4 regions of the Devosia sp. Soil_C_22 genome follow, and region 3 is predicted to be linked to each of the others. Evidence: predicted binding sites of a transcription regulator. Region 3 holds the regulator's gene; each other region holds the start of a gene.
The links. The regulator PhoB, encoded in region 3, activates phosphate uptake and scavenging genes when phosphate is short. The targets are predictions, from matches to a motif close to TGTCATNNANCTGTCAT.

Region 1 (5,134 bases), 860 kb from region 3:
ACCGCCGGCTTCCGCACCATCCGCTTCTGGAACAACGACGTCCTGAGCAACATCGAAGGCATCTACGCCCGCCTCACCGCCATTGCCAATGGCGAGGCCCGTTGACCCCCTCTCTTGCGAAAACTAAGGACTTAGCTGCGCTAAGATCCAAGTTTTCGTTTTCTCCCCCGCCAAGGGGGAGAAGCCTTCCACAAACACCGAGTCTCGCAGCAACGCACCCTCTCCCCCTCGGCGGGGGAGACGCGAGACTTACGAGCGCCAGCGAGTTAGTCGCAGCAGAGAGGGGGTCGTGGAAGGCACGACAGCGCCACCTACCCCTTCTTCTCCCCCAGCACATTCGCCAGCTCCGGAATAAAATCCTTCACCACCGGCTGCTTCACCGCCGCGAACGGCAGGGGCCGTACCACCCGCATCGCCGCAATCCCGACGCGCACCGTCATCAACCCGTTGACCACGCCCTCGCCGAGCCGCGCCGACAGCTTTGCCGCGAGCCCCTGGCCGACCAGCTGCTCCACCACGCCGTCGGTCAGCACCAGCCCGCCGGTCACCGCCAGGTGCGCGAGGATCGCGCCGATCAGCCGCCACGTGCCCATGATACCCGGCCGCGCCCCATAGAGCCGGGCAATGTCGCCGCCCAGCCGCACGCTCTCGAAGATCACGAAGGCGATGTCGATCAGCGCCCGCGGCGACACCGTCGTCACCAGCGCCACCCGCCGCGCCGAAGCGGCCGTCAGCGCCCGCGCCCGCGCATCGAGCGGCGCCATCAGCAGCCGCTCGCTCAGCCGGATATGCTCGGCGCCATCGAACACGTGCCGCGCATTGCTCTCGAGCTCGTCGCGCCCGCGCGCCAGGTCCGGCCGTCGCGCATAGACATCGAGCAGCTCGCGCGAAATCGCCGCGCCGTCCTTGTTGAGGTCGCTCTCGAGCGTCGCCACCGCCCGCCGCCGCAGCCGGTCGAGCTGGCGCAGCCGCATCAGCGAGGCCACCTCGCGGATGACGATGGCGACCAGCGCCACCACCAGCACGACGAGAATGGCGATGCCCACCCAGCCCAGCCAGGGCTGCGTCGTGAACAGGTCGGCGATCAGCCGTTCCGCCGCCAGCCCCAGCGCCAGCGACACCAGCAGCCCGCCCGCGATCCACGCCACCCGCCCCAGCCAGCTCAGCAGCCGCGGCGGCCGCAACTCGGCCTCGACCACGTCCGCCTCGGTCAGCGGCTCGATCGCCTCGGGCAAAGCCGGCACCTGCGCCGCTTCGAACGCCCGCGGCTTCCGTGCTGCTTCCTCAGCTGCCGTACCGCCTGGCACCTCGCGTGCGAATGGCGCCTTCATTTCAGCCAATCCCCGATCAGGTAGTCGAGCGCCCGGTCGAAGCGGATATGCGGCAGCACCACGTTGCCCTCGGCGTTCTTTTCCAGCCGCTTGGGCGGCTCGAAGCGCAGGAAGTTGAGCCCCACCGGCCGCCCGTCCTCGAACAGCGCATCCGGGTGCGCCGGCAGGTCGCCGGGGAACAGCGCGATCTCGGTCGCCCCGTCATAGCGCGTGCCGTCCAGCACCTCGCCGGCCTCGGGCGTCCCCACGATCACCTCGTGCTTGCCGCCATCCTCGATCACGCTTTCCCGCGTCGCCCGCACCGAGGCGATGGCCATCGATTTCGTCTCCGCCCCGGCAAAGCGCGCCTTGCGCGCTGCATCGGCCACCAGCCGGTTCATCACCGCTTCGAGCCGGTCATGGCTGGACGAGTGGATATGATCCGCCTTGGTCGCCGCGAACAGGATTCGGTCGATCCGCCGCGCCACCAGCCGGGTCAGCACGTTGTTATCCCCCTGCCGGAAGCACTGGAGTATATCTGTCAGCGCCGTCTCGAGATCGGCCACCGCCGCCGGCCCGGCATTCAGCGCCCGCAGCGTATCGACCAGCACGACCTGCCGGTCGAGCCGGGCAAAATGGTCGCGAAAGAATGGCCGCACCACGATCGCCTTGTAGGCCTCGTAGCGCCGCTCGAGCATGGCGTAGAGCGAGCTGGAGCGCACGGGCGCATGCGGCGCCGGCAGCGGCGCGAAGGTGAGGGCAGGGCTGCCCTCGAGGTCGCCCGGCATCAGGAAGCGCCCCGGCGGCAGCGTGCTCATCGCCCGCCCATCCTCACGGCTGCGCCTGAGATACTCGGTGAACGCCGCCGCCAGCCGCTCGGCATCGGCGTCCGAGGCCTCTTTCAGCGGATCGGTCTGTTGGATTTCGTTAATGAACGGTTCAGCTTCGGCCCTGGTATGGGTCAGCGATGCTCGCCCAATCGCCTGCGCGCTCCACTCGGCATAGCTTAGCGACAGCAGCGGCAGGTCGAGCAGCCACTCGCCCGGATAGTCGACAATGTCGAGATTGAGCACCGTCGGCCCGAACATGCCGGACACGAAGCGCTTCGACTGAAACTTAAGACTGAGCCGCAACTGGCTGATTCGACGCGTCGATTCCGGCCAGTGCGGATCCTTCCCGGTCAGCGCCGCGAGGTGCTGCTCGTAGGCAAAGCGCGGCACCCCCGCATCCGGGCTCTCGGCCAGCCGCGCCCCGATGAACCGCCCCTCGGTCAGCGCCGCAAACCCCGGCAGCCGCCCGCCAGTCAGCAGGTTATGGATCAGCGCGGTGATAAAAACCGTTTTGCCGGAACGACTTAACCCGGTCACCCCAAGCCGCAGCGTCGGCGTGAACGGCGCCGTCGCTGCATCGGCGAGGTTGGAGAGCGCGATGCCGAGCTCGTCCGTAACGGTGGTAGGGCGCGTCGCCAAGCCGGGTCTCCTATCTCGCCCTATGTTGCCAGCGGCGGGGCTTTTTTCAAGCATGGCAGGCGCTTAGCTAATCGTTGCCGCATGGTCATGTCGTCGTCATCCAGCTGTGACGCGCGCTTCCTACAGTTTGGAATGGCTCTAAGGATTGAGGGCCTCCCCATACCATCGAGGAGCATTCCAATGAACGACCAGACCCCGATTTTCCGGACGTCGCAGCTCGAGGCGGCCGACGGCGAGCCGCGGAATCTCAGCAATAACAAGACCATGGGTGAAATCATCAGCGCCCGTTTCTCGCGCCGCGATTTCCTGCGCGGGTCGCTGGCCGTGTCCGCCATCGCCGCGACCGTGAGCCCGCTGGCGCTCCTCACCGCCGAGGATGCCAAGGCCCAGGGCACCGGTTCGGCCTTCTCGTTCAAGGAAGTCGAGGCTGGCATCGACCAGACCCACCACGTGGCCGAAGGCTATGACGCCGATATCCTGCTGCGCTGGGGCGACGCCGTCCTCGCCGACGCTCCCGAGTTCGATCCCGCCGCGCAGACCGCCGAAGCCCAGTCCAGGCAGTTCGGCTACAATAACGACTATGTCGGCTACATCCCCCTCGACGGCTCGAGCCAGCACGGCCTGCTGGTGGTCAACCACGAATACACCAACCCGCACCTGATGTTCCCCGGTCTCGTCACCCTCACTGCCGGCGAGATCGAGCAGGGCCCGCTCAGCAAGGAGCAGGTCGATGTCGAGATGGCAGCCCATGGCGGCTCCATCGTCGAAATCCGGAAGGTCGACGGCAAGTGGGCCGTGGTCAAGGACGGCGCGCTCAACCGCCGCATCACCGCCAACACGGAGATGCAGATCGCCGGTCCGGCCGCCGGCCACGACCGTCTCAAGACCAATGCCGACGCCACCGGCACCAGGGTGTTCGGCACCATCAACAACTGCGCTGGTGGCGTGACCCCCTGGGGCACCTACATCATGGCCGAAGAGAACGTGCACGGTTACTTCGACGGTGCCCTGCCGGAAGGGCACCCGGAGGCAGCCAATTACGAGCGTTTCGGCGTGCCGGACGCGTCCTACGAGTGGGCCAGGCACTACGACCGCTTCGATATCTCCAAGGAGCCGAACGAGCCCAACCGCTTCGGCTGGATCGTCGAGGTCGACGTGCAGGATCCCACCTCGGTCCCCAAGAAGCGCACCGCTCTTGGCCGCTTCCGCCACGAAGGCGCGGAGTCGATCGTCAACAAGGATGGTCGCGTGGTCTTCTACCTCGGCGACGACCAGGCCTTCGACTACGTCTACAAGTTCGTCACCGCCGGCACGTTCAACCCCAACGATCGCGCCGCCAACATGGACCTGCTCGACGACGGCACGCTCTACGTCGCCAGGTTCTCCGAGGATGGCGCGATGGAGTGGCTGCCGGTCGTGTTTGGCGAGGGCCCGCTGACCGCCGAGAACGGCTTCAACAGCCAGGCCGACGTACTGATCGAAACTCGCCGTGCCGGCGACCTGCTCGGCGCCACCAAGATGGATCGTCCCGAGGACATCCAGCCCAATGGCGTCAACGGCAAGGTCTACGTGATGCTGACCAACAACAACTCGCGCAAGGAGGCCGATGCGGCCAACCCGCGCGCCAAGAACGCCTTCGGCCACATCATCGAGATCGCCGAAACCGACGGCGATTTTGCCGCCACCACCGGCAAGTGGGAAATCCTGCTCAAGTGCGGCGACCCGGCGGTTGCCGAAGTCGGCGCCACCTTCTCGACCGACACCACGGTCAACGGCTGGTTCGGCATGCCGGACAACTGCGCCGTCGACTCGATGGGCCGCCTGTGGGTCTCCACCGACGGCAACAGCCCCAAGGGCACCGGCCGTACCGATGGCCTGTGGGCAGTCGATACCGAAGGCGCCGCGCGCGCGACCTCGAAGCTGTTCTTCCGCGTGCCGGTCGGCGCCGAAATGTGCGGCCCGTTGTTCACGCCGGACGACGAGACGGCGTTCGTCGCCGTGCAGCATCCGGCCGATGGCGGCGATGACTGGGAAGGCTTCGGCCGCGCCTCGTACTACGAGGACCTGTCGACCCGCTGGCCCGACTTCGACGACGCCATGCCGGTCCGCCCGTCCGTGGTCGTGATCACCAGGCAGGGCGGCGGCAAGATCGCGGTCTGACGTTGACACTGGAGCCGGCGTCGGCCGACTCCACCGGACTTCGCGAGGGGGCGGACGCAACTGCGACCCGCCCCCTCGCATCTCACTGCCCGATCTGCTCCACCTCGTACGGCGTCGTCTGGTAGATCTCGTTGATCCAGTTCTGGAACAGCAGGTGCGCATGGCTGCGCCACCGGTTCTCCGGCACCGCCGACG
Region 2 (5,134 bases), 330 kb from region 3:
GGGCAGGTCATCTCGATGACTCACCAGCCAATGGCGGATGGCGGCTGGATCTCGACCCACAAGGATGTCACCGAGCTCCACAATATGCAGGCCGAGCTCGCGCATCTCGCCTATCACGATGCGCTGACCGGCCTGCCCAATCGCACCATGTTCTACCGCCGCATCGGCTATGCCTTCGAGAACATGGTGGCGAGTGGCGGCTTTGCCGTGCTCTGCCTCGATCTCGATGGCTTCAAGCCGATCAACGACATGCTCGGTCACGCTGCCGGCGACGCGTTGCTGCGCCAGTTCGCCACCCGCCTTACCGACTGTCTCGGCCCCGACGACACTGCGGCCCGCATGGGCGGCGACGAGTTCGTGGTGCTGCACCGCCAGGGCATCGCCGAGACCGCCGAGGCGCTGGCCCGGCGCATCTCGACCGCAACCTCGAAGCCGTACGATCTCGACGGGCAGATCGTCACCATTGCGGTGGGCATCGGCATTGCGCTTGCCGGTCGAGACGGCGAGGATGTCGATGCACTGCTGCACAGCGCCGATCTCGCCCTCTACGCCGCAAAGCGCGATCGCCGGGGCGGCCTGCGACTCTACGATGCGGATATGGGGCGCGCCGAAGCCCAGCGCCGCGGGCTGGAGGTCGATCTGCGTGGCGCCGTCGAGCGTGACGAACTCGAGTTGCATTTCCAGCCCATCCTGAACCTTGCCACCGAGTCCTTTGCCGGCTTCGAGGCGCTGCTGCGCTGGCAGCATCCCGAGCGCGGCATGATCTCGCCGGCCGAGTTCATCCCCATCGCCGAGGATACCGGGCTGATCGTCCCCATCGGCGATTGGGTCCTGCGCGAAGCCATCGCCGAGGCGGCGCGCTGGCCCGGCGATCTGCGCGTGGCGGTCAACGTCTCCTCGGTGCAGCTGGTGCGCGGGAGCCTCCTCACCACGCTAACCCAGGCGCTGGCCGCCTCGGGCCTCGCCCATAACCGGGTCGAGATCGAGATCACCGAGTCGGTGTTCCTCGAGAACTCCGCCGAGAGCCTGGAAACCTTGCGCCAGCTGCGCGCGCTTGGCGTGCGTATCGCGCTGGACGATTTCGGCACCGGCTTTTCGGCGCTCGGCTACCTGCTCGCTTTCCCCTTCGACAAGATCAAGATCGACGGCACCTTCGTGCGCGCGCTCTCCAACACCGATGGCGCCAGCACCATCGTCGCCGCCGTCGCCGATATCGGCCGCCGCCTCAACATGGCGACCACGGCTGAGGGCATCGAGACCGCCGAGCAACTGCGCCACGTGCACGCCGCCGGCTATGCCGAAGCGCAGGGGTTCCTGGTTTCGCGCCCCATCCCGCGTGACCAGGTGCGCCGTCTGCTCAACCTCGCCTATGACGAAATGCCGGACGTCCCGCTCGACCAGCTCGCCGGCTGAGCCAGTATTTCTGGCTTGAAGCTTATATTTCTCGTTCATATGTGTGACACGCAATTGTCACGTCAGCGTCGTCAGTCAGGCGCAGGCAACGCCCCGTAATACTGGGAGCGTCCACGATGACTGATCGTTTGAAGACTCGCGCGCGTCCGACGCGCCGCCAATCCTTCGGCACGAAATACTCTGAACTGATGGTTGAAGGCTATTCACGCCGCACCATCCTCAAGGGCCTGCTGGCCACCACGGCGATTGCCGGCGCGGGCGCCGGCTTTGCCGGCCGCGCCGCCGCGCAGTCGAACTCGCCGTCGAGCCTCACCTTCCCCGAGCTGACCCGCGTCACCGACACCACCGACCACTGGCCCGAGGGCTACTCGCGCCAGATCCTGCTCAAGTGGGGCGACAAGCTGTTCGCCGATGCGCCCGAGTTCGATCTCGCGACGCTCAATGGCGACGCTGCCGCCAGGCAGTTCGGCTATAACAACGACTTCACCGCCTTCCTGCCGCTGCCGCAGGGGTCGCAGTCGAACGATCACGGCCTCCTCGTCGTGAACCACGAATATGCCGCGCCCTACCTGATGTTCCCGGGCGTGACCTACGAGGACTACAAGGAAAAGCTGAGCGACGACCAGCTCAAGGCTGTTGCTGCCTCGACCGGCATCTCCGTGGTTGAAGTGAAAAAGAACGGCGCCGAGTGGCAGGTTGTCACCGATGGCGCGTTCAACCGCCGCGTGCACCTCGGCACCGAGATGCGCCTTTCCGGCCCGGCCGCCGGCGACGATCGGCTCAAGACCTCGATCGACCCGACCGGCACCGTGGTGTTCGGCTCGATCTCGAACTGCTCGGGCGGCATGACCCCGTGGGGCACGATCCTGTCGGGTGAAGAAGGCGGCATGGACGTGTTCGCCGGCGACTACACCACGCTGGCCGACCAGGACCTGGTCGAACGCCAGGGCTGGGACGAGGACGAGAATGACGGCTACGGCCTCGGCCGTCTCGAAGATCGCCTGAACTTCGAGAAAGAGCCCAACGAGTGGCTGAAGTTCGACTGGGTCGTGGAGATCGACCCGTTCGATCCGACCGCCAAGCCGGTCAAGCGCACCGCGCTCGGCCGCTTCACCCATGAAGGTGCCCAGGTCGCCGTCGCTCCCGATGGCCGCGTCGTGCTCTACATGGGCGACGATGACGACTTCGAGTACCTCTACAAGTTCGTCACCGCCAAGCCGTGGAACCCGACCGACCGCGCCGCGAACAAGGATCTGCTCGACGAGGGCACGCTCTACACCGCCCGCTTCGACGCGGAAGGCAAGATGACCTGGCTGCCGCTGATCCAGGGCGAAGGCCCGCTGACGCCGGAGAATGGCTTCCATACCCAGGCCGACGTCGTGCTGCGCACCCGCATGGCCGCCGACCTGCTCGGCGCCACCCCGATGGACGGTCCGGAAGGCTTTACACCCCACCCCAAGACCGGCCGCATCTACATCGCCATGACCGAGAACGAGGATCGTCTCCCGGCCGGCGAGGGCGACGAGGCCGAGCAGGTAAACGCTGCCAACCCGCGTTCGCCCAATCCCGATGGGCACATTCTCGAGCTCAGCCCGCCGGGCGCTCCCGACGCGCCAGACCACGCCGCGACCGACTACACCTGGGACGCCTTCATCCTCTGCGGTGACCCGAAGGACCCGGCCGCCGACGCCATGTGCCACCCCGAGACTTCGGACAATGGCTGGTTCACCGACCCGGACAACCTCTCGGTCGATCCCGAAGGGCGCCTGTGGATCACCACCGACGGCCCGCCGGATGCCGGCTTCAACGACGCGCTCTACGTCGCCGACACCGAAGGCGCCGGCAAGGCGCTGCCGAAACTGTTCTACTCGCCGCCGGTTGGCTCGGAAGTCTGCTCGCCGGCCTTCACCCCCGATGGCAGGACCGTGTTCCTCTCGATCCAGCACCCCGGCGAGCTCCGCCTCACCGACGGCGAAGATGCCGAGAGCCTGGCCGACGCCGGCACCAACTGGCCGGACTTCAAGGACGGCATGGGCCCGCGCCCCTCGCTGGTGGTGATTACCAAGGACGATGGCGGCGTAGTGGGTTCGTAAGGGCTTTCAGAGGGGCCGACTGACAGAGCCGGCCCCCTCCCATCCTCCCCCATAAAGGGGGGGGTGCCTTGCCGGTGAGCGGGGCACAGTCGAAGCCAAAGCCTCTACTCTTCACCTCCCCCTTTATGGGGGAGGCTGGGAGGGGGGCGTCTGCCAGAGAAGAAATGCAGAAGACGGGGATCGCTCCCCGCCTTCCTCGTTCGCGTTCGAACCCGCCTACTTCAGCGCGTCGGTCACGACCGTCGTGAACGCGCCTTCCGGGGCCTTGGAGATGATCTTCTGGTCGATCAGCGCCTTGATCGTGCGATCATAGGCGGCCTGGTCGAGCGCCGGATCGCTGGCATCCACCAGCTTGCTGACTTCACCTACCATGTATTTCTGGTGCGCCAGTTCGGCAGCGCCGGTGTCGTCCGAGTCGACCACGATCTGCGCTGCCTCGTCCGGGTTGTCGAGCGCGTATTGCCAGCCCTTCATCGAGGCCTTCACGAAGCGGGTGTAGGCGTCGACCTTGGCGGCATCGGCAAGGGTCGGCTCCATCACGTAGAGGCCATCCTCGAGCAGGTCGTTGCCCATCTCGGTATAGTTGAAGATGGTCAGGTTGTCCGGGCCGTAGCCGGCATCGAGCGCCTGACCGTACTCGTTATAGGTCATGACCGAGATGCAGTCGGCCTGCTTCTGGATCATCGGCTGGATGTCGAAGGACTGCTGCAGCACCTTCACGTCGCCGCCCTCGGCGGTCGACAGGCCTTCCTTGTTCATCCAGGCGAAGAACGGATACTCGTTGCCGAAGAACCAGACGCCCAGCGTCTTGCCCTTGAAGTCGGCGACGGTGTTGATCTTGTTCTCCTTGGGGCAGATCATCATCAGGCCCGAGCGCTTGAACGGCTGGGCGATGTTGACGAGCGGCACGCCCTTGTCGCGTGCGGCCGCCGCGCCACCCATCCAGTCGACGATGATGTCGGCGCCGCCGCCGGCGATCACCTGCTCCGGCGCCACGTTCGGGCCGCCCGGCAGGATGGTCACATCGAGGTTCTCCTCGGTGTAGAACCCCTTCGCCTTGGCCACGATGTAGCCGGCGAACTGCGCCTGGGTCACCCACTTCAGTTGCAGCGTCAGCTTGTCCTGCGCCAATGCGGCGGTCGCAGTCAGCGCCATGGCGCCTGCGGCCAGTGCCAGTAGAAGCTTCTTCATTTGCGTTTCGTCCCTTACCCCTGTTACGCCCGACCACCACGGCCAGGCGGACGTTATGTCCGTCCACCTCGAATGGACGGATGCCAGAAGGTCACCGCGCGCTCGATGAGCGCGATGACCCCGTAGAAAGCAGAGCCCGCAATCGCCGCCACGGCGATCTCTGCCCAGACCAGGTCGATGTTGAGTTTTCCGACCTCGGTCGATATCCGGAAGCCCATTCCCACGATGGGCGTCCCGAAGAATTCGGCTACGATTGCGCCGATCAGCGCCAGAGTCGAGTTGATCTTGAGCGCGTTGAAGATGAAGGGCGCGGCCGCCGGCAGCCGCAGCTTGAACAGCGTCTCCCAGTAATTGGCGGCATAGGTGCGCATCAGGTCGCGCTCGATCATCGACGATGCGTTGAGCCCGGCGACCGTGTTCACCAGCATGGGAAAGAA
Region 3 (5,134 bases):
CGCCTCGATCTCGGCCTCGGCCTGCGCCACATCCGCCGTGTCGGACACCCGCACGGTGATCGAGGACAACCAGGATTGCCCGAGGATACGCGACATCGCGGTCGAGTAAGGCATCCAGATGCTGATCGAGTTGGATTGCGGCCCGAAATTGTTGGTGCTCGCCTCGACCACGCCGATGATGCGGAGCGGCACGTTGCCGACCAGTACCACCTGCCCCAGCGGGTCCTGCCCATCGGTAAACAGCGTGTCCCGGCCGGTCGTGTCGATCACCGCCTCCTGCGCCAGTTGGTCGATGCTCGCCGCATCGAAGCTCGTGCCGGCGACGAAGTTACGGTTGTTGACGCGGAAATAATCCGAGCCGACGCCCTGGATCTGCGAGTTGGCCGAAACGCCGCGATAGCGAACCTGCCCGCTGGACGAGACCTGCGGCGTCACGCTGTCGGCAAAGCCCTTGGCAGCGATCACCTCGGCATCGGCCGGTACCAGGGTGCGGATGGCATCACGTCGCCGATCGGCCGCACTCGCGCCCGGCAGCACATTGATCGTGTTGGTGCCGATCGAACTGATCCGCTCCAGCACCGCCTGCTGGCTGCCCTGCCCCAGCGCCACCACCGACACCACCGAGGCAATGCCGATGATGATGCCCAGCATGGTCAGGAAGGTGCGGAGCCGATGGCTCGACAGCGCCCGCAGCGCCATCTGGAACGCCTCGCCCGTCCGCTCCAGCGCCTCGCGCCAGCGCGGAATCTTCTTGATCGGTTCGACCGGCAACGCGGCGCGCACCGCCCCATCGCTGCGCCGGTCGGAGAGAATCTCGCCGTCGCTGATCTCGACGACCCGGCCGGCTTCGGCGGCGATCGACGGATCGTGCGTGACGATGATGATGGTGTGGCCCTCGGCATTCAACTCCTTGAGCAGGCTCATCAATTCCTTGCCGCTCCGGCTGTCGAGCGCACCCGTCGGCTCGTCGGCAAGAATAATGTCGCCGCCATTGATCAGCGCCCGAGCTACGCTCACACGCTGCTGCTGGCCACCCGACAGGGCGTTCGGCCGATGCGTCATTCGCTCGCCCAGCCCCAGCCGCTCGAGCAGCTTGTGAGCCCGCTCGCGTCGCCGCGCTTTATGCGCCCCGGCGTAAATGGCTGGCATCTCTACGTTTTCTACCGCGTCGAGGTCGGCGAGCAACTGGTAGCGTTGGAAGATGAAGCCAAAATACTCGCGCCGCAGCTCGGCCAGTTCGTCCGGCTTCAGCGCCGCCACGTTGCGGCCGCCAAGCCGGTATTCACCGGTCCAGTCGTTGTCGAGGCAGCCGAGCACGTTCATCAGCGTCGACTTGCCGGAGCCCGACTGGCCCATGATGGCGACCATCTCGCCGGGGTAGATGTCGAGATCTATGTCCTTGAGCACGGTGATCTTTTCGCTGCCCGCCGGAAACTCGCGACGCAGCTTGCGGATCGAGATGATGGGATCGGTCATCGGCTGGGCCCTCAACCGCCGCCGCCCGGACCCATCATGATCCGCGGCCCGCCGCCGCCAAGCAGGTTGCGGCCCCCACCCTGGCCGGCGCCACCGCCGGTCGTCCGGACACGCAGGCCGCTCGCATCGACGACGAGATCGCCTTCCTCCAGGCCCGACGTGATCTCGGCGGTCACCTTGTTGTTGAGCCCGACCTGCACCTGCCGCGGTTCGGCCCTCTCGTCGGCCGTGTTCCACACGGCGAGCACATAGCCACCATCGCGGGCCCTGGTGGTCAGCAGCGAGGCCGGCAGGGTCAGCACATCCTCGGCTGCATCGAGCACGATGGTCACCTGCGCGGTCATCGAGATGCGCAGCTTGTGGTCCGGATTCTCCACGTCGAACAGCCCGTTATAGTAGACGGCGGTCGACGCGCTCGAGGTGTCGCTCTCGGAGGCGATCGACTCCGGGGCCGGCTCGACAGCGCGCAGCGTGGCGTCGATCCGCGTATCGGGATCGCCCAGGATGGTGAAGTAGACCTGCTGGCCGGGCTGCACGCGCGGTACATCGGCTTCCGAGATCTCGGCCTTCACCACCATCTTGTCGAGGTTGGCGATCTTGACGATGGTCGGCGATGAGGTGTTGGCGTTCAGCGACTGCCCCACTTCCACCGCGACGGCGACTACCGTGCCGTCCATGGGCGCGACGATGCGGGTGCGATCGAGATCGAGCTTGGCCGACTCGACGCTGAGCTCGGCCTGCTGGATCTGCGCGTCGATCGACTTGAGCTCCGCTTCCCCGGTCTGCACCGCAAGTTGCGCGGTCTGGTAGTCTGCGTCCGATATCAGCTTGTTCGGGTTGAGTTTTTCAGCTCGCGCCAGCGCCACGCGAGCCTGCGCGAGGCTTGCTTCCTTGATCTCTTTCTGGGCCGAGATGTTGGCAAGCGCCGCTTCGGCAACCTTCACCGCGTTTTCCTGGTTCAGCGAATCGATCTCGGCGATCACGTCGCCGCTCTTCACATCGTCGCCGAGCGCGACGTTCAGCGACTTGATGCGGCCCGACACTTCGGCACCGACGCTGACCAGCGAACTTGCCTGGATGACCCCCGAGGCCAGCACGGTCTCCTCCACGGAGCCGCGGGTCACCGGAGTGGTGGCGGGAATGGCATCCTTGGCCGGGGCGCTGAATACGACCCAGCCGGCGCCTGCGGCGCCCAAGACAGCGAGCACACCGATAGCAGCAAGCCAACGCTTCATTCGTTCACCTCAATGCCCATATCCGCCCGCCCTACACATAGGAAGGCGGAGCGCGAAAGTCGTGTTAGGGCTTGGTAAGGTGGGTGAAATCTTGGACAGGTTGGAAACGCTGGGCGCTCCAACCTGTCCGCAACGTCAGCTCAGCGCGGCAAAGCGCTCGTCGAAGGCATAGCCGGCGCCACGCACGGTACGGATCGGGTCGGCGTCGCGGTGGCGGTTGATCGCCTTGCGAAGGCGCCCGACATGTACGTCTACGGTGCGCTCGTCGACATAGACATCGTTGCCCCACACGCCATCGAGCAGTTGCTCGCGCGAGTACACCCGGCCGGGATGGCGCATCAGATACTCGAGCAGGCGATACTCGGTCGGCCCCAGGTGCACCTCGCGGCCGCCGCGACGGACACGGTGGCTGGTCCGATCGAGCTCGAGATCGCCGGCCTTCAGTACGGCGGTCACGAGCTGGGGGCTCGAGCGGCGCAGCAGCGCATTGATGCGGGCCAGCAGTTCCGGGATCGAGAACGGCTTTACGACATAATCGTCGGCGCCGGTCGCAAGGCCGCGAACCCGCTCTTCTTCCTCGCCGCGCGCCGTGATCATGATGATCGGGGTGCGCGCGGTTTCCTCGCGGGCCCGCCAGCGGCGGCAGAGCTCGATGCCGGAGAGGCCAGGCAGCATCCAATCGAGCAGGATCAGGTCCGGCACGCCGTCGCGGATGCGTTCCACAGCCTCATCGCCCGAGGCGGCCGTCGCAACGCGAAAGCCCTCCGCCTCAAGGTTATAGCGCAGCAATACTGCGAGATCGGCCTCGTCCTCGACGATGAGGATGGTAGCAGACATCGGCGGTCACTCCGTCGTGGATTCGTCGGTCAGACTTACTCTTTGACCTGCGTACGGTGCTGGTCGGGGGCAGTCCCGATCTGGCGGCCGGTCTCGAGGTAGTAAGCGTGCTCGGCAATGTTGGTGGCGTGGTCGCCGACGCGCTCGAGGCTCTTGGAGCAGAACAGCAGATGCGTGCACTGCGTGATGTTGCGCGGATCTTCCATCATGTAGGTGAGCAGTTCGCGGAACAGCGAGGTGTAGAGCGCATCGATCTCTTCGTCGGAGTTGCACACTTCGACGGCGGCGGCGCTGTTGCGCGTCGCGTAGGCATCGAGCGCCGCCTTGAGCTGGCGCAGGATCAGGTCGGACATGTGCTTGACGCCGTTGTAGAATTTCGGCGCGAGGCTGAGCCCGTCTATCTGCAACGTGCGGCGCGAGATGGTCTTGGCCATATCGCCGACGCGCTCGAGATCGTTGGCGACGTGGATCGAGGTGATGATGGCGCGCAGGTCCGTCGCCATGGGCTGGCGGCGGGCGATCATCGAGACGGCGATCTCGTCGATCTTCTTCTGCATCTCATCGATGGCCTTGTCGGCATCGATGGTCTGGCGCGCCAGGCTGTGGTCCAGCCGCAGCAGCGCCCGGGTGGCGTTCGATACGGCCACTTCAACCTGCCCGCCCATCTCGAAGATGAGCTTGGCAAGGTTGGTCAGTTCTTCCTCGTAAGAGGTAACGATATGCTCGTTGAGCGTAGACATTGATCGATCCTCGTCCGGTCAGCCGATGCGGCCGGTGATGTAGTCCTGCGTCTGCTTGTTCTTGGGGTTGGTGAAGATGTCCTCGGTCTTGCCTTCCTCGATCAGGTTGCCGAGGTGGAAGAACGCGGTCTTCTGACTGACGCGGGCGGCCTGCTGCATCGAGTGCGTCACGATGACAATGGTGTAGTTCTCGCGCAGTTCGTCGATCAGTTCCTCGATCACTGCGGTGGCGATCGGGTCGAGGGCCGAGCAGGGCTCGTCCATCAGGATGACTTCAGGGCCCACGGCGATGGCGCGGGCGATGCAGAGGCGCTGCTGCTGGCCGCCCGAGAGGCCGGTGCCCGGCTCGTGCAGACGGTCCTTCACCTCGTTGAACAGTCCTGCCTTGCGCAGCGAGGTCACGACGATCTCGTCGAGCTCGGCCTTGGACTTGGTGAGGCCGTGGATCTTCGGGCCGTAGGCGATGTTCTCGTAGATCGACTTGGGGAACGGATTGGGCTTCTGGAACACCATGCCGATGCGCGCACGCAGTTCCACGACGTCGAGATTTGGATCGTAGATGTCGTCATTGTCGAGGCTGATCTTGCCGCCGACAACGCAACCCTCGATCGTGTCGTTCATGCGGTTGATGCAGCGCAGGAACGTCGACTTGCCGCAACCCGAGGGCCCGATGAACGCGGTGACAGCACGATCGGGAATATCGATCGACACACCGAACAGGGCCTGCTTGGCGCCGTAGTGGACGGTGACATCGCGCGCCTGGACGCGGATCGGGTGGTTGACCGCATCCGAACCTGGGGCGATCTGAGCGTTTTCCATTTTGACCTTGCCTGCCAACATGTCCAT
Region 4 (5,134 bases), on a different contig from region 3:
GGCCGCCAATTCCTCGGAATAGAGCGAGGCTTCGCCCATCACGCGGTCGATGAGATAGGGCATGGACTGCTGGATCTGGCGCACGCGTTCGGCATCGATCGGCCCCAGCTGTTCGCGGAACAGCCGCTCGGCCTGGTCGATGGCCTTTTCGCCACCACGGGTCGCGACATAAGCCATCAGAGCACCTCGATCTGGGTGGAGCGGGGCAGGCCGACGACATCGGCGCCATCGACCACGAACAGGTCGAACCCCTCGGGATAGAGGCAGAGTTCGTCGCGCAACCGCCAGAATTCTGCGGGCAGCGCCAATGCGATCTCGCGCACCCCGTCGATCCCCGGACCGCTGAGCCGCAGCCGCTGTCCCTGCCCGATCTGCGCAGCGATACCGACCGTCGCGCCATCATCGGGATAAAGCGCGCTGCCGCAGCGCAGGAAGCTGAGGGGGGTCAGGTCGTCCGGCAACCGCTCGAGAAAGACATGGTCGGCGGCGCCGGCGGACTCCGCTACCTCTGCGCGGGTTTCATCGATCAGCCGGCGCAACTCGGCTGTGTCGCCGAAGGCGCGGCACTCGATATCGACCAGTGCCTCGACCAGCGGCGCCAGCCCCGGCTCGGGCATGGCCCGCACTTCGCCGGGGCGGGCCAAGGCCCACATCAGCGCTTCGAAGGTCGAGTTGGACCGCAGCTCGGCCGCATCGGGAAGGGCTATCGTCAACATCAGAACGTCTCCATCTCGACACGCGTCGCCTCGACGCTGCGCATGCGCGCATCATCGAGCCCAGTGAGGCGGCGGCGCTCATCGGCAAGCAGGGCCGCCGTCTCGTCCGTCCCTTGCCCGGCTGCCATGGCGAGATCGACCACCGCCATCGCCATGGCGCGTTCGAGATCACGCCCGGTGACCATGCCGTAGCCAATGTGCCCGGCCGCGTCGGCGACCTGTGCCTCGCTGACCAGCACTTCGCCGAGATAGAACTCAGCGCTCTCGACCGTGTCGCGTATCGGCACCATCACCAGCCCAGTGCGGTTGGTGACGACCTCGATGTCGCCCAGCCCCTCGAGCAACCGCTCGGCCAACGCCTTCAGCCGCGCCGGCTCGGCGCGGGCCAGCACGCCCAGCGCTTCGGAATGCCTATTGCTCTCAAGCATCGTCGTGCTTCTCCTCGGGGCTGCTGTCGAAAGTGAACTGGACGCGGTCGCCGGCCCAGGCGCCCTCTGAAAACGCGATCGGCCGGCCCGCCTTGTCGACGTCGACCTTCTGCACGACGAGCACCGACTGGCCGGGCCGCAGCATCAGCAGCGGCGCCTCGCGCTCGTCGGCCGGGCGGGTGAAGATGGTGGTGCGCAGGCGCCGGTAGTCCTCGATGCCGTGGGCGCGGTAGACCTCGGTGACCGAGATGCCCTGCCGCCGCTTCTCGGCGAGATCGGGGAAGCGCGAAGCATCATGGTAGGACCAGCCGAGGCTGATCGGCAGGTCGTTGGCAAAGCCGCGCCGGCAGATGGCATGCACCAGCGCGCCCACCGGCAGGTCGAGCGCCTTGGCGATACGGCTGTCGGCCGGAATCAGCGCTTCGGATATGCCCTGGCCCTTCGCCGTCAGGCCTTGCGACAGCAGGTTCTCGCGGAAGCGCGTGCGCTGGCCGATGACATAGTTCACCAGCGGCGCGCGTTCGACGAAAGTGCCGCGCCCGTGCTCGGTCCGCAGCTTGCCCTCGCCTTCCAGCGCGGCCAGCGCCCGGCGCAGCGAATGCCGCCGCGTGCCGTACAGGCGGCACATCTCGGGCTCCGACGGCAGGCGCGTATCCGGCGCCAGCCGCCCCGAGGCGATCTCGTCGCTGATCCTGTCCCGCGTGGTTTCCCACGTATGCCCTTGGCTGCGCATGCGACCCTGCTAGTCATTCGGATGAGTTCGGAACTAGCTCGATTGCATGACGGCCAAGTGACAGAAAACGCCTGCACTTTGATGACGTAAGCGCAGCGCAGAAGGAGCGCTCCCACCCACGGTGTCATTCCCGCGAAGGCGGGAATCTCTGTTCGCGGTGGTTGCGGCCAAACGGAGATCCCCGCTTTCGCGGGGATGACCCGGTGGGTGGTGGAGGGACCGAGATTAGTGGAGGGTCCGCGCTGGCGGGGCGGTGGATCCCTGCTTTCGCAGGGATGACAATCGAGTTTAGGCACCCAACAGTGGGCAGTCCCCACCGAGGGCAATGTTATGCTCCGACCATCCCCACTCGCCGGGTCATCCCCGCGAAAGCGGGGATCTCCGTTTGGCTGCCACCACCGCAAACAGAGGTTCCCGCTTTCGCGGGAATGACTCCGTGGATGAGGCGACAATCGCGTTTGGTTCTTACTCCTCGGCCACCTGCGGCAGCTCGGTCTGCCAGTTGCCGTAAAGAATTGGCATCAGACCGGCGAGGGCGCTGAACCGGCCCCACGACCGCGCGCTGTCCTGCGTCCAGCCGGTCTCGGCTATGGCGGAAAGCCGCGGGAACACCAGCCGGTCGAAGATGGCGCGGTCGGTCATCGGTTCGGACCAGATGCAGGCCTGAACGCCGAGGAAGTGCTTCTTCTGCTCGGTCGTCCAGCCCTCGGTCGGATCGAACTCGTAGGTTTCCATCGGCCCCGACCAGCCGGCCCAGCCGGCGCCCGGCTCGGACCAGGCAATGCCGTTCGCCATGTCGAGATAGTAGCGCTGCCCCGGCGCCACCACGATGTCGTAGCCCTCGCCGGCCAGCTTGGCGCTGACTTCGACATTGCGCCAGCCAACGAGATAGCTCTTGTCCTTCTCGATGACGTTGCCATGCGCCGCCTCTTCCCAGCCGCCGGTGACGCAGCCCTTCGACGCGAGCAGCGCCTGCACCCGATGCAGGAATTCGGCCTGCAGCACGGCGGTGCCGGTGCCCTCGATATCGTCGGCGCCGTGGAGGTTCGTGGTCTTGTTGAGCCGAGCTGCGTGCGCCGCAGCCGCAGCCTCGCCCTTCAGCACCCTGAGGCGCTCGAGCGCCAGCGGCGAGCCGGACCAGGCCCCGAGCGGCACCTCGTCGGCACCGATATGGATGATCTTGGCCGGGAACAGCTCGACCAGCTCGTCGAAGATGGTGCTCAGCACCTCGTAGGTCTTTTCGTAGGCCGGATTGATGCAGTTGTTCGGGAACCCCTGCACCGAAAAGTAGTCGCCGTGTTCATCCGGATCGCGCAGCTCGGGGATGGCCTGCAGCATGGCGTAGCAATGGCCGGGAATATCGATCTCCGGCACCACCGCGATGCCCAGCCGCTCGGCCAGCCCGACGATCTCGCGGATCGCCGCCTTGCTGTAATAGCCGCCGACCGGCTGCGGCCCCGAGCCGAGCAGCGCCGGGATCGGCAGCCCATGCCCGCGCCAGGCGCCGATCGTGGTCAGCGCCGGATAGGCGTCGATCTCGACGCGCCACGCCTCGTCGTCGCTGAGATGCCAGTGGAAGCGGTTGAGCTTGTTCCAGGCGAGGATCTTGAGGAACTGGCTGACTTCTGCCGTGGCGTAGAACTGCCGCGCCACGTCCATATGCGTGCCGCGCCAGCCATAGGCCGGCTCGTCGACGATGCTGCCACCGGCCGGGAACACGAAATTGCCCGGGTGCTTCTTAGCCCCGCGCACGATCTGCCCGAGCGTGACGAGGCCATAGAGCAAGCCGGTCTCGGTCGAGGCCGACACCGTCGCAGCGTTGGCCGCGAATTCGATCTCATAGGCTTCCTTGCCGAGCCCGGCCTTGTCGGCCAGCGTCACCCGAAGGCCGCCCTCGGCGATCGGGCGGCTCAGCCCCTCGGCCGGGAACAGGCTGTCGACCAGCTCGGCTAAGGCCGCAGCCGCCGCCGTGCCCGCGGCACTGTGCGCGCCGACGTCGAGCCCGGCCGGCACCGGCTGCGCCCCGGTCGTCCGCACCGTTTTCGGCCACGGGATGATCGAGAGGTTCACCGGCGTTTTGGCCGGCACCGGAAAGATCGCCGCGCCCTTGACCCGCGGAGCATTGTCGCGCGGCGCGTTCGTCGGCTGGGTGATCACTGGCACGATCGCGCCGTCGGCGAGGACGACATAGGCGCTGTTCGCGCCGTCGCTCCAGTGCCGCAGCGGATAGCTGAGGCCGCGGACGGTCACCTGCCAGGTCGCACCCGGCTCCAGCACATAGCCCGCCGCCGGCGACAGCTCGGAGTGGTTCGATACCCGCGACTCGAGCGTGCCGCCCTCGATATCGGCGCTCGGATCGATCCGCGCCGGACCGGAGAAGCAGAGCCGAAAGCCCTTCACCGGCGCATCGCCACGATTCCTGAGCTTGAGCGCGTAGCTCAGCGGCTGGCCTTCGGCCGCCGGCATCCAGGTGGTCGAGAGCGTGAGCATGGGCAGGCTGGTCATGTCGAATGTCCTGGAAGGGCTGGTCCGGTGGGTCAGTCGCCGAGCGGCTGGGTGTCGTCTTCGTCGCGGTTCAGCATCAGCTGATGCTTGATCCGTCCGAGCGCCGGAATGGCCGTCGCCTTCATGCGCGTCGCCACTGCCTGCGCCACGATATCGGTGAGGGCGAGGAAGGCGTAGCGCGTCGGCGACGGCCTGAGGATGTCGTCGGACTCGCGGATGTCGATGCCGAGCAGGATGTCCGCTTCCTGCGCCACCAGCGATCCGGGCCGGGTCAGCACCACGCGGGTCATGCCGTAATCGCCGGCAACCCGCAAAGCCTGCGCCAGCTGCCGGTTGCGCCCGCTCACCGAGGAGGCGATCACCACCGTACCGCGCGGCGCACCGGCCGCGCGCATCAGCTGCGCCTGGTGGTCGATCGAGGCCGTGATCTTGAGGCCCAGCCGGAACAGCCGCGTCTCCATCTCGCTGGCGACCATCGACGAGGTGCCGCCCGAGCCATACGCGAGCAGGTAGCTGGAACCCACGATCGCGTCGGCCGCCTGTTCCACCGCGTCGGTGTCGATACTGTCGAGCACCGAGAACAGGGCCGCCTGTGCGTGGTTGATCACCGTGTGCGCGATCTCGTCAGTCGAGTTCGGGCCTTCCGGCGCATTGACGTAGCGCTGCACCACCGAACGGCTTTGCGCCAGCCGCACCTTGAACTCGGAAAAACTCTCGCACCCCACCCGCCGGCAGAAGCGGGTCACCGTCGG

Region 1: AC3A6I_RS07440 (PhoX family protein) is a predicted target of PhoB. The motif match lies at 2,874-2,890, and genes of this name have one in related genera.
Region 2: AC3A6I_RS01675 (PhoX family protein) is a predicted target of PhoB. The motif match lies at 1,469-1,485, and genes of this name have one in related genera.
Region 4: phnF (phosphonate metabolism transcriptional regulator PhnF) is a predicted target of PhoB. The motif match lies at 1,924-1,940, and genes of this name have one in related genera.

What each region holds. Positions count from the first base shown of each region.
Region 1 is NZ_JBDGIY010000001.1:1,550,619-1,555,752, forward strand. It holds gene AC3A6I_RS07425 (endonuclease domain-containing protein) at 1-105, shown strand, start outside; gene AC3A6I_RS07430 (YcjF family protein) at 312-1,331, opposite strand; gene AC3A6I_RS07435 (YcjX family GTP-binding protein) at 1,328-2,779, opposite strand; gene AC3A6I_RS07440 (PhoX family protein) at 2,960-4,939, shown strand; gene AC3A6I_RS07445 (homoserine O-succinyltransferase) at 5,022-5,134, opposite strand, start outside.
Region 2 is NZ_JBDGIY010000001.1:361,768-366,901, forward strand. It holds gene AC3A6I_RS01670 (putative bifunctional diguanylate cyclase/phosphodiesterase) at 1-1,413, shown strand, start outside; gene AC3A6I_RS01675 (PhoX family protein) at 1,530-3,506, shown strand; gene AC3A6I_RS01680 (ABC transporter substrate-binding protein) at 3,723-4,697, opposite strand; gene AC3A6I_RS01685 (ABC transporter permease) at 4,751-5,134, opposite strand, start outside.
Region 3 is NZ_JBDGIY010000001.1:692,415-697,548, reverse strand. It holds gene AC3A6I_RS03290 (MacB family efflux pump subunit) at 1-1,476, opposite strand, end outside; gene AC3A6I_RS03285 (efflux RND transporter periplasmic adaptor subunit) at 1,488-2,711, opposite strand; gene phoB (phosphate regulon transcriptional regulator PhoB) at 2,847-3,548, opposite strand; gene phoU (phosphate signaling complex protein PhoU) at 3,584-4,288, opposite strand; gene pstB (phosphate ABC transporter ATP-binding protein PstB) at 4,307-5,134, opposite strand.
Region 4 is NZ_JBDGIY010000002.1:524,606-529,739, reverse strand. It holds gene AC3A6I_RS19660 (carbon-phosphorus lyase complex subunit PhnI) at 1-177, opposite strand, end outside; gene phnH (phosphonate C-P lyase system protein PhnH) at 177-716, opposite strand; gene phnG (phosphonate C-P lyase system protein PhnG) at 716-1,144, opposite strand; gene phnF (phosphonate metabolism transcriptional regulator PhnF) at 1,137-1,877, opposite strand; gene AC3A6I_RS19640 (beta-N-acetylhexosaminidase) at 2,343-4,382, opposite strand; gene AC3A6I_RS19635 (MurR/RpiR family transcriptional regulator) at 4,415-5,134, opposite strand, start outside.